3 regions of the Streptomyces sp. NPDC050423 genome follow, and region 1 is predicted to be linked to each of the others. Evidence: riboswitches for the same ligand, from Rfam matches in the RefSeq annotation. Region 1 holds a riboswitch; each other region holds the start of a gene.

Region 1 (5,466 bases):
AGGAACAGAACGCCGGCTGACGGGACCGTCCCTCCAGCGCTGGGTGCCGGTCGAACACCACACCTGCCGAACGGGTGAATCACTCTCCGTGTGCAGCCGTTCAGGACCTCGCTCGTCGGCGGCGTCCTCCGCCACTCCGTACGGGTGCCGAAGCCCCGGCTTCCGCGCCGACCCCCGTACGGCCCGCGGAGACGACCAGTGCCGCGAGCGCGGTGGTCACCGGCACCGAGGCGACCAGGCCGATCGAGCCGACCAGCGTCCGCACGATCTCCTCCGCCACCAGCTCGCTGTTGGCCACCGTCCCCACGCTGCTCTCGGCGATCGAGAACAGCAGCAGCAACGGAAGCGCGGCGCCCGCATAGGCGAGCACCAGGGTGTTGACCACCGAGGCGATGTGGTCCCTTCCGATCCTGATCCCTGCCCGGTAGAGCTGCTTCGTATTCATCGTCGGGTCCGCCTGATGCAGTTCCCAGACCGCCGACGTCTGGGTGACCGTCACATCGTCGAGCACTCCCAGCGAACCGATGATGACGCCGGCCAGAAGCAGACCGCTCATGTCGATGTGCGGGTACAGGCCGTGGATGAGACCGGTGCTGTCGTCGGTGTTCCCGCTCAGGCTCGCCCAGCCGATGAAGAGCGAGCCGAGCAGCCCGATCAGCAGCAGTGAGATCAGGGTGCCGATGACGGCGACCGAGGTGCGGGCGGTCAGCCCGTGGCAGATGTAGAGGGCGATCAGCATGATGGCGCCGGCCCCGACGACCGCCACGAGCAGCGGATTCGAGCCCTGCAGGATGGCCGGGAGGATGAACAGGGTCAGCACGGCGAACGACAGGGCGAGCGCCACCAGCGCCATGACCCCGCGCAGCCTGCCCACGACGACCACCGCCACGGCGAAGATCCCGGCCAGCAGCGCCATCGGGAACCCCCGGTCCACGTCCGTCACGGAGTACTGGAGGTCATGGGGTGCGTCGGGGGCGTACGCGACCACCACCCCCTGCCCCTCCCGCAGCTGTCGCGGTGCGTCGGGCTGGACGACCTCGATGAATGTGCGCCCCTTGTCCTTGCCGCTCGTGACCTCGACCGTGGCCTTCTCGCAGAGTCCCGCCCCGTCGCCACCGGTGGCCGGGTCCCCCGTCTGCGGCGTGGTCTCGCCGCTGGTGGGCAGCTGGGACGCGTTCACGTCCTTGCAGTCGACCTTGTCGATGTTCACCACCTCGGCCTGCTGGGTCTGCCGGTCGAAACCGACACCGGTGCGCTCGTGCCCCGGCGCACCACCCGGCCAGAGCATCACGAGACCGACGGCGACCGCGACCGCGAACGGGATCAGCACGGCTGCGATCACCTTGCGCAGGTGCTTGGACACGGGGGCGGCGGGGCCGTGGCTGTGGCTGTGCGAGTGGGAGTGCTGAGGGCCCGGCTGTTCGGGAACGATATGGGGGGACGTCACCGGCCGATCATCGCAAGAAGAGCGGGGCCCTCTGTTCAGCACACCCGCGAGGGCGTTAGCGTGGTGGCACCTTTGCACACGCGGGAGCTCGGAGCACCGGGCTGAGAGGGCGCTGATCTCCGTACGTCCGTACGGGACACGCTGCGCCGACCGCCGAACCTGTTACCGGGTAATGCCGGCGTAGGGAGTAGGTCTCATGACCACAGCGGACGCACGCACGCCTGCCTCCAATCAGAGCGACCAGGCCAATCAGAGCGACCAGGCCAATCAGCGCGATGAGGCCGGTCGGAGCGATGAGGCCGGTCGGAGCGACGAGGCCGGGAAGTCCATCGGCTGGCACAAGGGATACGTCCAGGGCTCGCGCCCGGACCTCCGGGTGCCGGTCCGTCAGGTGCACCTCACCAACGGCAAGGACGTGACGCTGTACGACACGTCGGGGCCGTACACCGATCCCGCCGTCGACACCGATGTCCGCCGCGGACTCGCACCGCTGCGGGAGAACTGGATCATCGCCCGCGGCGACACCGAGGAGTACGCCGGCCGGACGGCGCGGCCCGAGGACGACGGGCTCAAGCACACCGCGCCGCGGATGGGGTCTCCCCTGCCCGAGCGAAGCCGAGAGCTCGGGGAAGGACTGCGCAATCTGGACGCCGTCTTCCCCGGCCGTCCGCGCCGGCCGCGGCGCAGCCGGGACGGGCGCCCGGTGACCCAGCTCGGGTACGCCCGCCGGGGCGAGATCACCCCGGAGATGGAGTACGTGGCGATTCGGGAGAACGTCGCGCCCGAGGTGGTGCGCGAAGAGATCGCCGCGGGCCGGGCCGTGCTGCCGGCCAGCGTCAACCACCCGGAGATCGAGCCGATGATCATCGGCAAGCGGTTCCTGGTGAAGGTGAACGCCAACATCGGCAACTCCGCGGTGACGTCCTCCATCGAGGAGGAGGTGGACAAGATGACCTGGGCGACCAAGTGGGGCGCCGACACGGTCATGGACCTTTCCACCGGCCGCAACATCCACACCACCCGTGAGTGGGTTCTGCGCAACTCCCCGGTGCCGATCGGCACCGTGCCCCTCTACCAGGCCCTCGAAAAGGTCGACGGCAGGGCGGAGGAGCTGACCTGGGAGATCTACAAGGACACCGTCATCGAGCAGGCCGAACAGGGCGTCGACTACATGACGGTCCACGCCGGCGTGCGCCTGCCGTATGTGCCGCTGACGGCCCGCCGCAAGACCGGCATCGTCTCCCGGGGCGGCTCGATCATGGCCGCGTGGTGCCTCGCGCACCACAAGGAGTCGTTCCTGTACGAGCACTTCGAGGAGCTCTGCGAGATCCTGGCCTCGTACGACGTGACGTACTCGCTGGGCGACGGGCTGCGCCCCGGATCGATCGCGGACGCCAACGACGAGGCGCAGTTCGCCGAACTGCGCACGCTCGGCGAACTGAACACGGTCGCCAAGCGGTTCGGCGTCCAGACGATGATCGAGGGCCCGGGACATGTCCCGATGCACAGGATCAAGGAGAACATCGACCTCCAGCAGGAGATCTGCGAGGAGGCGCCGTTCTACACGCTCGGCCCGCTGACCACCGATGTCGCGCCGGCGTACGACCACATCACCTCGGGCATCGGCGCCGCGATGATCGCCTGGTGGGGGACGGCGATGCTCTGTTACGTGACGCCCAAGGAGCACCTCGGCCTGCCCAACCGGGACGATGTGAAGACCGGGGTCATCACCTACCGGATCGCGGCCCATGCGGCGGACCTGGCCAAGGGGCACCCGGGGGCGCAGGAGTGGGACGACGCGCTGTCGGACGCCCGGTTCGAGTTCCGGTGGGAGGACCAGTTCAATCTGGCGCTCGATCCGGACACGGCGCGGGGGTTCCACGACGAGACGCTGCCGGCCGAGCCGGCGAAGACGGCGCACTTCTGCTCGATGTGCGGTCCGAAGTTCTGCTCGATGAAGATCTCGCACGACATCCGGCGTGAGCACGGCGGTTCGCAGTCGGAGATCGAGGCGGGCATGGCGGAGAAGTCCAGGGAGTTCGCGGCCGCGGGCAACCGGGTCTATCTGCCGATCGCGGACTGAGGCACGGCGCGTCGTACCGGCGGGCTCGTGCCGGCCGGTACGACGCGCCCGCGTGCGCCCCCGGACCCGTCAGTCCATCTCGTGTTCCGGGCCGCCGAAGTCGGGGCTGGAGAAGTCCGGGCTGGTGAAGGTGGGCCGGGGCGCGGCGGCCGGGCCGTCGTCCGGGCTGGAGAAGTCCGGCCGGCTGTAGCCGATCTTCGGGATGCGGTTGGCCGAGGGGTACGGGGTGCGGGCGGCGGGCGCGGCGCCGGGGTCGGCGAGCGCGTCCCGCAGGAAGGGCAGGATGCCCCGTTCCAGCAGTGCGTGCCGCCAGGCCTCGCGGGCACGCGCCACGTCCTCCGGCAGCTCCTCGCCCGGGTCGTCGACGGCGAGGGAGGTGGAGCCGTTCCGCAGGGCGGTGACGAGGAGGCCGATGGCGGCGATCAGGATGGCGGCCGCGGTGAGCGCCGCGAAGAACCAGCCCGCGCCGACCATGGTCCCCGCGAAGGACGGTGTCGGGCTGAGCATCTTCAGGAGGTAACCGACCAGCAGGAAGATCACCGCGGCCGTGCCGGCGAGCACCGGGGCCAGAACGGTGACGACGGCTCCTATGCCGGCGCCCGACCGGTCGGGATCGCCGGCGCCGGTTCCCCGGGCGGCGTCCTGGTCGGCGGCCGTGGCGCGCAGTTCCTCGCGGGCCTTCACGTAGTGCTCGTACTCGGTGGCGGCCGTGGCGGTGATGAGGGCGGTGGCGGCCATCGCCATGGTGCGCAGCTGTACCGGGTTGAGCCGTTCGCCGACTGCGGCCAGATCTGGTCGTTCATGGGCGTGACGCAGCGCGTCGTCGAGGATCCGCTCGTACTCGGGGCGGTCCTCGGTCAGCAGGTGCGGAGCGCTGTTCATGTGCATCCCCCGATGCTCCGTAGGGCCTGTGTGCCCGATTCGACCGGGCAGTGGGGCGGAAACGGAGGAGAGCCTGCTACTGGTACGCCGATGGTAGAGCGCCCACGGCACAGGGTGACAGGGGGTTTCCGGAAATAGGCCCAGTGGTCGGCATGGTCAGGTCGTTCATGCGTCTTCCCCGAGGGCCGTCAGTCATGCAGGGGGAGTTGGACGACCAGTAGCTTTCCGGCCATGGTCACTCCGCCGTCCATGGCGATGGCGAGCCCGTTCGCGTACACGTGGGGGCCGTCCACCAGCGGGCCCGCGCTGTCCTCGCCGTCCTCGGAGCCGACCTCGCCGAGCAGATACGGAATGGGGCTGTGACCATGGACGACGCGTCGGCCGCCGTAGGCCGCCATCAGCTGCTGGACGGCCTGCGGGCCCGCCTCGTCGCGGAAGGCGAAGCGCTTGGTGAGCTTGCGGAAGAGGTCCCAGCACTCATCGGCGTCGTTCCGCGTCAGAATGGCGTGCACCGTGTCGTTGACGTCCTCGATGGTGGTTCCGTAGTCGAGGTACGCCGTCGTGTCCGAGTGCATCAGCAGATGCCCGTCCTCCTCGACGACCGCGTCGAGCCGGGACATCCACTGGAGGTGGACGTCCTGGAGCCGCTCCATGTCGGTCTTCTGGCCGCCGTTGAGCAGCCAGGCGGCCTGGAAGGTGGCGGTGCCCGCGCCGGAGTTCACCGGGGTGTCGCCGAACCGCTTGGCGCCGAGGAGCAGCAGCTCGTGGTTGCCCATCAGGGCCTTGCAGTAGCCACCCGCGGCCGCGGCCTCGGCGGACAGCCGCATCACGAGGTCGATGACGCCGATGCCGTCGGGCCCCCGGTCGGTGAAGTCGCCGAGGAACCAGAGCCGCGCGTTGCCCGCGGACCAGTTGCGCTCGCCGTCGATCAGGCCCTGCTCGGCGAGGGCGGCGTGGAGCTCGTCCAGATAGCCGTGGACGTCGCCGACCACGTACAGGGGGCCGAGCTCCGGATCCTGGCCGGGCCGCGGTTCGGGCACGGCCCGCACCTGGA
Region 2 (5,466 bases), on a different contig from region 1:
CCTTTCGGCCAGCTCAGCGGCGGCGGCAGCGGGGTCCGCGGCCTCGGTGAGGGCCCGTACGACGACGACGCGGCGCGCTCCGGCGTCCAGCACCTCGTCGAGATTGCCGGCGTCGATCCCGCCGATGGCGAACCACGGACGCGCCGGGGCGAGCGAGGCGGCGTACCGGACGAGGCCGAGGCCGGGTGCGGGCCGGCCGGGCTTGGTCGGGGTGGGCCAGCAGGGGCCGGTGCAGAAGTAGTCCACGCCGGGCTCGGTGACGGCGGCGTCGACCTCGGCCTCGGCGTGCGTGGAGCGGCCGACGATCACGTCCTGGCCGATGATCGCGCGGGCGGCGGGCACCGGCAGGTCGCCCTGGCCCAGATGCAGCACGCCGGAGCCGATGGCATGGGCGACGTCGGCCCGGTCGTTGACCGCGAGGAGCCTGCCGTGCCGCTTGCAGGCGTCGGCGAGGACCGCGAGGTGTTCGAGCTCCTCGGCCGCCTCCATCCCCTTGTCGCGGAGCTGGACGATGTCCACCCCGCCGGAGAGGACGGCGTCGAGGAACTCGGGGAGGTCCCCCTGGCGCCTGCGGGCGTCCGTGCACAGATAGAGCCGGGCATCGGACAGCGGCGCGCGAGGCGTGGACATGGCGAGTTCCCCCGGGAGAGCGATGACGTTCGGTGAGCGGTGCGGAAGTGGTGCGGGCCGCACCGTGCGGCCCGCACCACCTGTACGGCTGTCGGTCAGACGGCGAGCGCCTGGGCGCGGCGCTTCACCTCCGTGCCGCGATTCTCACTCAGCGCCTGCGCGGGCGTGCCCGGCAGGCTCGGGTCGGGAGTGAAGAGCCATTCCAGCATCTCCTTGTCGGAGTAGCCGTCGTCCCTCAGGAGCGTCAGGGTCCCGGTAAGACCCTTGACCACCTTGTCACCGTCGATGAAGGCGGCAGGCACCTGGAGTGCCCGGTTCTCACCACGTCGTACGGCGATCAGCTGGCCCTCCTTGACCAGCTGCCGCACACGCGTCACCTCGATATCGAACATTTCGGCGATATCGGGAAGGTAGAGCCAGGCAGGGACGAGAGCATCGATCTTTGCGTCAATCTCGGTCACGGGACAAGCCTGCCATCCCGGACTGACAGCCGATACCCGGACTCAGCCCTTCAGGGCCTCGCGCGGCGCGGCAGTGGCGCCGGCGGCCGGCCGCGAGCCGGCCACGGGCGGCCGTCGGGGAGGGCGAGTGCCGGGCTCCGGTGTCCGTTTCGGTGCAGGCCCCGTCGGCCGACCGGACGGCACCGGCGGTGCGGGCTCCTACTGCCGGGCCGCCGACTTCAGCGGTACGGACGCGTCACCGGCCCGCTCCGGATCGAGCCGGGTGCCCGCCTCGATGAGCTTGCGCCCCTGGATCAGGTCGCGCGGCCGGCCTACGGCGAGCACCGCGACCAGGACGCCGTCGCGCAGCCAGCACACCGACCAGGCGGGGCCGGCCGGATCGCCGCGCCACAGCAGGGTGTCCGCGCCGTCGTGGTGACCCGCGTACTGGACGAACCGGCCGAACTGCTCGGACCAGAAGTACGGCACGGGGTCATAGGCGGGCGACTCCGCCCCGTCCCCGCCGGCCGCGCCGATGATCTGGGCGGCAGCGGTCCGGGGCCCCTGGAGGGCATTGTCCCAGTGGTGGACCAGCAGACGCACCCCGTAGCGCGCGGACGGGAACGAGGCACAGTCGCCGACGGCGTACACGTCGGGCAGCGAGGTGCGCAGCGCCGCGTCGGCGGTCACCGATCCGTCGGGCCCGAGCCCGACGCCGGAGCCGGCCAGCCAGCCGGTGGCGGGCCGTGCGCCGATCCCGACGACGACCGCGTCGGCCGGGAGCGTGCGCCCGTCCGCCAGGACCACGCCGCCGGGCTCGACGCGGGCCACCCGCGCCCCGGTGAGGAGTGCGGCGCCGCTCTCCGCGTACCAGGCGGCCATCGGAGCGGCGACCTCGGCGGGCAGGGCGCCCGCGAGGGGGCGTTCGGCGGCCTCGACGACGGTGACCTCGCAGCCCGCGGCGCGGGCCGCGGTGGCGAACTCGGCGCCGATCCAGCCCGCGCCGACGACCACCACGGTGTGCCGCGCCTCCAGGACGGGCCGCAGCCGCGCCGCGTCGTCCAGGGTGCGCAGCAGATGGACGCCCGGCACGCCCCCGGAACCCGGCAGCACGACGGGTTCGGCGCCGGTGGCGATGACGAGGACGTCGTAGGGGACGGGCCCCGCGGAGGTGTCCAGCTCGTGGTCTGCGGCGCGCAGGCCGGTGACCTCGTGGCCCAGCCGCAGCGCGATGCCCAGTGCCTCGAAGTCGATGTCGAAGGCGGATTCCTCGGCCTTGCCGAGCAGTACCGCCTTGGACAGCGGGGGACGGTCGTAGGGCTGATGGGGTTCGGCTCCGATCAGGGTGACGGCGCCGGTGAAGCCCTGCTCCCGCAGGGCCACCGCCGTCTGCACGCCCGCCATGCCCGCGCCGACGACGACCACCCGCCGCCCCGCCCGCTCCGACTGCCGCTCCGGCCGCTCTGCCCGCTGCTGCTCGTTCACCCGTCCACCTTAATCATCTGACGAACCGTCAGGAAAGAGGTCCGCCGCCGTGCTCGCACCCACCGCCCTCCCGGGACCCTCCGCGGGACGGGGTCTAGGGTGGCCCACGTAAAGCACTCGCGGGAGCCCGGACGCACCGGGCTGAGAGGGAGGCTGGACGGCCTTCGACCGTACGAACCTGATCCGGGTCATGCCGGCGAAGGGAGGGGCTGGATGCCCATGCGCACCCACCGCGCGAGCGGGTCCGACGTCCTCGTCATCGGGGGCGGCATCATCGGCCTGGTGACCGCCTGGCGGTCCGCGCAGCGCGGCCTGGCCACCGCGGTCGTCGATCCCGGTCCCGGCGGCGGGGCCGCCCGGGTCGCGGCCGGGATGCTGGCCGCCGTCACCGAACTGCACTACGGCGAAGAGCTGCTGCTGGGTCTCAACGTCGACTCCGCCGCGCGCTATCCGGCGTTCGCGGCCGAGCTGGAGGCCGCGAGCGGACAGGACATCGGCTACCGCGCCTGCGGCACCCTGGCCGTCGCGCTGGACACCGACGACCGCGCCCATCTGCGGGAACTGCACGAGCTCCAGCGCCGGTCGGGGCTGGAGACCGAATGGCTCACCGGCCGTGAGTGCCGGCGCCTGGAGCCGATGCTCGCGCCGGGCGTACGCGGCGGACTGCGGGTCGACGGCGACCACCAGGTCGACCCGCGCCGGCTGGCCGCCGCGCTGCTGACGGCGTGCGAGCGGGCCGGGGTCGTCTTCCACCGCCACCGGGCCGAACGGCTCTCGGTGGTGCGGGACCGGGCCACCGGGGCCGTACTCACCGACGGTTCGGAGCCGACGGCCGATCAGGTGGTGCTCGCCGCCGGCAGCCTCAGCGGCCGGCTCGCGGGGGTGCCGGACCACGTCCTGCCGCCCGTCCGCCCGGTCAAGGGCCAGGTGCTGCGGCTGACCGTACCCACCGCGTACGCCCCCTTCCTCAGCCGCACCGTGCGGGCCGTGGTCCGGGGCAGCCACGTCTACCTCGTGCCGCGCGAGAACGGCGAGCTGGTGATCGGCGCCACCAGCGAGGAAATGGGCTGGGACACCACCGTCACGGCGGGCGGGGTGTACGAGCTGCTGCGCGACGCCCACGAGCTGGTGCCCGGCATCACCGAGCTGCCGCTCACCGAGACCCTGGCCGGTCTGCGCCCCGCCTCCCCCGACAACGCCCCGCTGCTCGGCCGCACCGCGCTGCCCGGCCTCCACCTCGCCACCGGCCACCACCGCAACGGGGTGCTGCTCACTCCGGTCACCGGTGACGCCATGGCGCAGCTGCTGGCCGGCGGCGAGCTGCCCGAGGTGGCCCGCCCCTTCTCCCCCGGCCGTTTCGCGGCCGCCACCCCCGTACGACAGGAGCAGCCCGCATGACCGCACCCCTCGCCCTCTCCGTGTCCGTGAACGGCGAGGCCGTCGCCGTCGCCGCGGGCACCACCCTGGACGCCCTGGTGGCGACCCTGACCGAGGCGCCCTCGGGTGTCGCGGCCGCGCTGAACGAGACCGTCGTGCCGCGCGGCCGGTGGTCCGCCGCGGTGCTCGCCGACGGCGACCGGGTCGAGGTCCTGACCGCGGTCCAGGGAGGCTGACCGTGCCCGACGACCTCTTCGCCCTGGGGGGCGCCGTCCTCGGTTCCCGGCTGATCATGGGAACGGGCGGGGCGCCCAGCCTCGATGTGCTGGAACGCTCACTGATCGCCTCCGGCACCGAGCTGACCACCGTCGCGATGCGCCGCCTCGACCCGACCGTGCGGGGCTCCGTGCTCTGCGTACTGGAGCGGCTCGCCGTCCGCGTCCTGCCGAACACTGCGGGCTGCTTCACGGCGGGCGAGGCCGTGCTCACCGCCCGGCTGGCCCGCGAGGCGCTCGGCACCGACTGGGTCAAGCTGGAGGTGGTGGCCGACGAGCGGACCCTGCTGCCCGACCCGGTCGAACTGCTGGACGCCGCGGAGATCCTGGTGGACGACGGTTTCACCGTGCTGCCGTACACCAATGACGATCCGGTGCTGGCCCGGAAGCTGGAGGACGTGGGGTGCGCGGCGGTCATGCCGCTCGGCTCCCCCATCGGCTCGGGGCTGGGCATCCGCAATCCGCACAACTTCCAGCTGATCGTCGAGCAGGCCCGGGTCCCGGTGATCCTGGACGCGGGCGCCGGGACGGCTTCGGACGCGGCGCTCGCCATGGAGCTGGGGTGCGCGGCCGTGATGCTCGCCTCGGCGGTGACCCGGGCCCAGGAGCCCGAGCTGATGGCCGCCGCGATGCGTCACGCGGTGGAGGGCGGGCGGCTGGCGTACCGCGCGGGGCGGATACCGCGCCGGCACTTCGCCGAGGCGTCGTCGCCGGTGGCGGGGCTGGCGGCGCTGGACCCGGAACGCCCGGCGTTCTGACACCGGGTACCGCGGCTCCGGCGGCGGTGGATCGCGTGTCCCTGTCACGGCTCGGCTGCAGTACGACCCCAGGATCGCCCCGGCCCGTCGGTCGTGTCCGCGGCGGCTCGTAGACTCCCTGCGTGGATACGACCCTCCAGGACCCTCTCGTCGGGCAGCTGCTCGACGGCCGCTACCGCGTCGATGCCCGCATCGCCGTGGGCGGCATGGCCACGGTCTACCGGGCCATGGACACCCGCCTCGACCGGGTGCTCGCCCTCAAGGTGATGCACCCGGCGCTCGCGGCCGACGCCTCGTTCGTCGAGCGCTTCATCCGCGAGGCCAAGTCGGTGGCGGGGCTCGCGCACCCCAATGTGGTCGGGGTCTTCGACCAGGGGGCCCAGGGGCAGTACGTATACCTGGCCATGGAGTACGTCGCGGGCTGCACGCTGCGCGATGTGCTGCGCGAGCGCGGCGCACTGCAGCCGCGGGCCGCGCTGGACATCCTGGAGCCGGTGCTCG
Region 3 (5,466 bases), on a different contig from region 1:
GAGCGGCGGCTTGTCCAGGGTGATCAGGAATCCGAAGCCGACGGTGACGGCGGAGACCCCGAGGGGCAGCATCAGAAGGGCGTCGAAACCCCTGACCAGCCGGCCGGCCCGCCTGGTCAGAGCCGCCGCGGCCAGGCCCCCGACGACCAGTGCGATGACGGTCGCGACCAGCGCGTAGCGCAGCGAGTTCCCGATCGCTTCGAGAGGGGCGACCAGGAACGTACCGCTGTTCGCGTCCGCCGATGCCAGCGCCCGGTAGTAGTCGAGACCGTGGCCGCCGGACACGTCGAGCGAGCGCTCCACCAGTACGCCGAGCGGCAGCAGGATCAGTACCAGCACGGTCAGCAGGACGCCCCCGAGCAGCGCCCACTGGCCCGCGCCGCGCGGCCTGCGGGCGGTCTGTGCCGGGTCGACCAGCTTCAGCGCGGTCTCCCTGCGCCGTACGGTCCAGGCGTGCACGGCGAGGATGGCACCGACCGCGGCGAACTGCACGAGCGTCAGCACGGCGGCCGTGGGCAGGGCGAGCAGCTGTGCGGTCTGGCGGTAGATCTCCACCTCCAGCGTGGAGAATCCTGGGCCGCCGAGGATCTGGACGACACCGAAGGAGGTGAAGGTGAAGAGGAAGACCATCAGCGCCGCGGCGGCCACGGCGGGGCCGAGCGCCGGGAGCGTGACCCGCCGCCAGGCGGCGAACCGTCCGGCACCGAGGACGCGAGCGGCCTCCTCCTGCCGCGGGTCGAGCTGCGACCACAGTCCGCCGACGGTGCGCACGACGACCGCGTAGTTGAAGAAGACGTGGGCCAGCAGGATCGCCCACACCGTGGTGTCGAGCCGTACGCCCCACAGCTCGTCGAGGAAGCCGCCGCGCCCCAGCAACGCGAGGAACGCGGTGCCCACGACGACGGTCGGCAGGACGAACGGCACCGTGACGATCGCCCGCAGCAGTTGCTTGCCCGGGAAGTCGAACCGGGCGAACACATAGGCGCCCGGCAGGGCGATCAACAGGGTCAGCGCGGTCGAGGCGAGCGCCTGCCACAGGGTGAACCAGAGGACATCCAGGATGTCCGGCCGGCTCAGCACCTCACCGAACCGGCCGAACTGCCAGACACCGTCGGCTTTGAGTCCCCGCCCGACGATCGCCGCGACGGGGTAGGCGAAGAACACCGCGAAGAAGGCGACGGGCACGGCCATCAGACCGAGCCGCACCGCGCTCCCGCGCCGTGACCGGGTGCGTGCGGCCTTCCCGCGCGCGCCCGGTCCGCGTACGGGAGTCCTCGCTACTTCACTACGAGCGAGGACCATGACTGGACCCACTGCTCACGGTTCTTGGCGATGGTGTCCGGGGCGACGGTCGCCGGCTTGTCCGCGGTGGCCCCGAACTCCGTGAAGAGTTCCGGCACCTTCGCGCCCTTGGTGACCGGGCTGACGAACATGTTGAGCGGCATGTCCTCCTGGAACTTCTTTCCGATCAGGAAGTCCAGCAGGGCCTTGCCGCCCGCCTCGTTCTTCGCGCCGTCGAGCAGACCGGCGAACTCGATCTGCCGGAAGCATGTCCCGGTGGCGACCCCGGTCGGGGCCGACTTGGGCTGCGGGTCCGCGTACAGCACCTCGACGGGCGGGCTGGAGGCGTAACTGACGACGAGCGGACGGTCGGCCTTGGCCTTCCTGCCGCCCGCGGAGCCGGAGAACTCCTCGTTGTACGCCTGCTCCCAGCCGTCGACGACCTTGACGCCGTTGCTCTTCAGCTTCTTCCAGTAGTCCTGGTAGCCGTCCTCGCCGTAGGTGGCGACGGTGCCGAGGAGGAAGCCGAGACCGGGCGAGGAGGTCGCGGCGTTCTCGGTGACGAGGAGGTTCTTGTACGCGGGCTTCGCCAGGTCGTCGAAGGACTTCGGCGGCGCGAGCTTCTTGTCGGCGAAGTACTTCTTGTCGTAGTTGACGCAGATGTCGCCGGTGTCGACCGGAGTGACCCGGTGCTTTCCGGCATCCAACTGGACGTCGGACGCCACCTGGCCGAGGCCCTTGGCCGCGTACGGCGTGAAGAGACCGTTGTCGAGGGCCCGCGACAGCAGGGTGTTGTCGACGCCGAAGAACACGTCACCGCGCGGCGATCCCTTGGTCAGGATCTCCTGGTTGAGGGCGGCGCCCGCATCCCCGCTCTTCAGCACCTTGACCGTGTATCCGGTCTCCCGGGTGAACTCCTTCAGTACGCCCTTGGACGCGTTGAAGGAGTCGTGGCTGACGAGGGTGACGGTCTTGGATCCGGTGCCCTTGGTGCCGGCGGAGCCGGACGACGAGTCGTCGGAGCCACCGCAGCCGGCGAGCGCGGTCGCGCCGATCGCGGCGGCGACGGCCGACACCGCGATCTTCTTGGTTGTGCTCATGTGATTCCTCCTGGGGGTGACCAGGAAGAGACGCGGCCCTGCCCGCGCCCGGAACGAACCGGAAGCGGGCAGGGCGCAACAGCTTGAGTAAGGTCCGAACTTCCTACCCGGAATGACCCGGGCGAGGTTCAGAGGGTCTGCGGCCAACCTGTCCTTGGTGCCGCACTCTCAGCGCTGTGGCGCTCCCCTGTCGGAATATGAAGTTGGATGCACGCCCAGGCTACACGGCCGGTTTCGGCCTCAGCGCTCGGATGCCGCCAGCTGCCCGCAGGCGCCGTCGATCTCCTGGCCCCGGGTGTCCCGGACGGTCACCGGCACCCCGTGGGCGGCGATGGCCTCGACGAACGCCTTCTCGTCCTCGGGCCGCGAGGCGGTCCACTTCGAGCCGGGCGTCGGGTTCAGCGGGATCAGGTTGACGTGTACCCGCTTGCCCTTGAGGAGCCGGCCCAGCCGGTCGCCCCGCCAGGCCTGGTCGTTGATGTCACGGATCAGCGCGTACTCGATGGAGATACGGCGACCGGACTTCTCCGCGTACTCCCAGGCCGCGTCCAGTACCTCGCGCACCTTCCACCGGGTGTTCACCGGTACGAGGGTGTCGCGCAGCTCGTCGTCCGGGGCGTGCAGCGAGACCGCGAGACGGCACTTGAAGCCCTCGTCGGCGAAGCGCAGCATCGCCGGCACCAGGCCGACGGTCGAGACGGTGATCCCGCGCTGCGACAGCCCCAGCCCGTCGGGCTCGGGGTCGGTCAGCCGGCGGATGGACCCGACCACCCGCTTGTAGTTGGCGAGCGGCTCGCCCATGCCCATGAAGACGATGTTGGAGAGCCGCGCCGGGCCCCCGGGGACCTCGCCGTCGCGCAGGGCCCGCATGCCGTCCACGATCTGGTGGACGATCTCCGCCGTGGAGAGGTTGCGGTCGAGACCGGCCTGCCCGGTGGCGCAGAACGGGCAGTTCATCCCGCATCCCGCCTGCGAGGAGATACACATCGTGACGCGCTCGGGGTAGCGCATCAGGACGGACTCGACCAGCGTGCCGTCGTGCAGCTTCCACAGCGTCTTGCGGGTGGTGTCGTCGTCGCAGCTGATGTGCCGGACCACGGACATCAGGTCGGGGAACAACGCCTCGGCGAGCTTGCCCCGCGACGCGGCCGGAATGTTGTTCCACTCCGACGGGTCGTGCGCGTACCGCGCGAAGTAGTGCTGCGAGAGCTGCTGGGCGCGGAAGGGCTTCTCGCCGGTCGCGGCGACTGCTTCCTTGCGCTCGGCGGGCGTGAGGTCGGCGAGGTGCCGCGGCGGCCTCTTGGCTCCGCGGGGCGCGACGAAAGTGAGTTCTCCGGGCTTAGGCATGGTTCATCCAGTGTCGCAGACAGAACAGTGAGGGCCCGCCGCCCTGTGGACAACGGACCCTCACTCGTGAAGACGCAGGTCAGAAGGGGTGATCTGGCAGTCGCTCAGCCCGAGCCGACGAAAAGCACCATCAGCAGCCAGACCACCGGCGCGGTCGGCAGCAGGGAGTCCAGCCGGTCCATGATGCCGCCGTGTCCGGGGAGCAGCGTGCCCATGTCCTTGATTCCGAGGTCCCGCTTGATCATGGACTCGCCCAGGTCACCGAGGGTGGCGCTGGCGGCGACCGCGAGGCCGAGCAGCAGGCCCTGCCACCAGGAGCCGTCGTCGATCAGGAACTCCATGCACAGCGCACCGGCCACCATCGCGAAGGCCACGGCTCCGAAGAGGCCCTCGCGGGTCTTCCCGGGGCTGATCCGCGGTGCGAGCTTGTGCTTGCCGAACCGCCAGCCGACGGCGTACGCGCCGGTATCGCTGACCACGGTCAGCAGCAGGAAGGTCAGTACCCGCTGCGGCCCGTCGGACGCGGTCAGGAGCATGGCGACGAAGGTGGCCAGGAACGGTACGTAGAACGCGGCGAAAACGCCGGCCGTGACGTCCTTGAGGTAGCCCTCCGGCGGCTCGGCCATCCGCCAGACGAGCACCGCGAGGGCGGTCAGCGCCATGGCCGCCCAGGCGCCTTCGGCGCCTCGCGCGTAACCGGCCACGACCATGGCCGCGCCACCGACCGCGAGAGGGACGAGCGGCGCCTTGATGCCCTTGCGCTCCTCCAGCCGGGAGGTGAGCTCCCAGAGGCCCACGACGACGGCGACCGCGATCACACCGACGAAGACGGCCTTGACGATGAAGAGCGAGGCGACGACGACGGCACCCAGCCCCACGCCGACCCCTATGGCGGCTCCGAGATCACGGCCCGCACGTTTCTTCTGCGGGGGTGGCGGCGCGGTGGACATGGGCTCCTGCGGCTTCTCGTCGCGGAACAAGGGGCCGCCGCTCAGGCGTGCGGCCCCCTGGTCCCGGTCATCACGGTCGTCAGCGTCTCTACCTGCGTCGGGAACGTCCGGCACAATGGGCATGGGCCGAGTGTGCTGGGCGTTATGCACATCGTATGCAGGACCCGCCGGAGCGGCCCGCATCTCGGGAGCGGCCCAGTGGCCGGCGCCCTGCGGGGCGCCCCGGGAAGAGTCGTTCATCAGACTTCGAGCAGCTCGGCTTCCTTGTGCTTCAGCAGCTCGTCCACCTGCGCGACGTACTTCGCGGTGGTGTCGTCGAGCTCCTTCTCGGCGCGACGTACCTCGTCCTCGCCGGACTCCTTGTCCTTGACCAGCTTGTCGAGGATCTCCTTGGCCTTGCGGCGGACCGCGCGGATCGAGATCTTGGAGTCCTCGGCCTTGGTCTTCGCGACCTTGATGTAGTCGCGACGGCGCTCTTCGGTGAGGTCGGGGAAGTTCACCCGGATGATATTGCCGTCGTTGCTCGGGTTGACGCCGAGGTCGGAGTCGCGGATGGCCTGCTCGATGTTGCGCAGCGCGGTCTTGTCGAACGGCGTCACGACGGCCATACGGGGCTCGGGCACCGAGAACGAGGCCAGCTGGTTGATCGGGGTCAGCGCGCCGTAGTAGTCGGCGACGATCTTGTTGAACATCGCCGGGTGCGCACGGCCGGTGCGGATCGCGGCGAAGTCCTCTTTCGCGACCACGACGGCCTTCTCCATCTTCTCCTCGGCCTCGAGGAGGGTTTC

Evidence for each region. Region 1 has a riboswitch for thiamine pyrophosphate ahead of thiC (phosphomethylpyrimidine synthase ThiC). Riboswitches for the same ligand answer to the same signal wherever they lie in the genome.
Region 2: linked by a shared signal. The riboswitch ahead of thiO (glycine oxidase ThiO) and the one ahead of thiC (phosphomethylpyrimidine synthase ThiC) in region 1 are both predicted to bind thiamine pyrophosphate.
Region 3: linked by a shared signal. The riboswitch ahead of AB0I52_RS08625 (thiamine ABC transporter substrate-binding protein) and the one ahead of thiC (phosphomethylpyrimidine synthase ThiC) in region 1 are both predicted to bind thiamine pyrophosphate.

Annotation. Positions count from the first base shown of each region.
Region 1 covers NZ_JBFAJY010000002.1:158,420-163,885, reverse strand. Annotated here, with positions in the region: gene AB0I52_RS02255 (SsgA family sporulation/cell division regulator) at 1-20, shown strand, start outside; gene AB0I52_RS02250 (YibE/F family protein) at 101-1,447, opposite strand; TPP riboswitch at 1,518-1,651, shown strand; gene thiC (phosphomethylpyrimidine synthase ThiC) at 1,644-3,530, shown strand; gene AB0I52_RS02240 (hypothetical protein) at 3,600-4,418, opposite strand; gene AB0I52_RS02235 (metallophosphoesterase) at 4,601-5,466, opposite strand, start outside.
Region 2 covers NZ_JBFAJY010000022.1:51,360-56,825, reverse strand. Annotated here, with positions in the region: gene thiE (thiamine phosphate synthase) at 1-630, opposite strand, end outside; gene AB0I52_RS18085 (Rv2175c family DNA-binding protein) at 726-1,091, opposite strand; gene AB0I52_RS18080 (FAD-dependent oxidoreductase) at 1,290-2,555, opposite strand; TPP riboswitch at 2,665-2,777, shown strand; gene thiO (glycine oxidase ThiO) at 2,775-3,953, shown strand; gene thiS (sulfur carrier protein ThiS) at 3,950-4,168, shown strand; gene AB0I52_RS18065 (thiazole synthase) at 4,171-4,965, shown strand; gene pknB (Stk1 family PASTA domain-containing Ser/Thr kinase) at 5,088-5,466, shown strand, end outside.
Region 3 covers NZ_JBFAJY010000008.1:57,202-62,667, forward strand. Annotated here, with positions in the region: gene AB0I52_RS08620 (iron ABC transporter permease) at 1-1,191, opposite strand, end outside; gene AB0I52_RS08625 (thiamine ABC transporter substrate-binding protein) at 1,278-2,381, opposite strand; TPP riboswitch at 2,464-2,580, opposite strand; gene rlmN (23S rRNA (adenine(2503)-C(2))-methyltransferase RlmN) at 2,622-3,728, opposite strand; gene AB0I52_RS08635 (phosphatidate cytidylyltransferase) at 3,833-4,918, opposite strand; gene frr (ribosome recycling factor) at 4,918-5,466, opposite strand, start outside.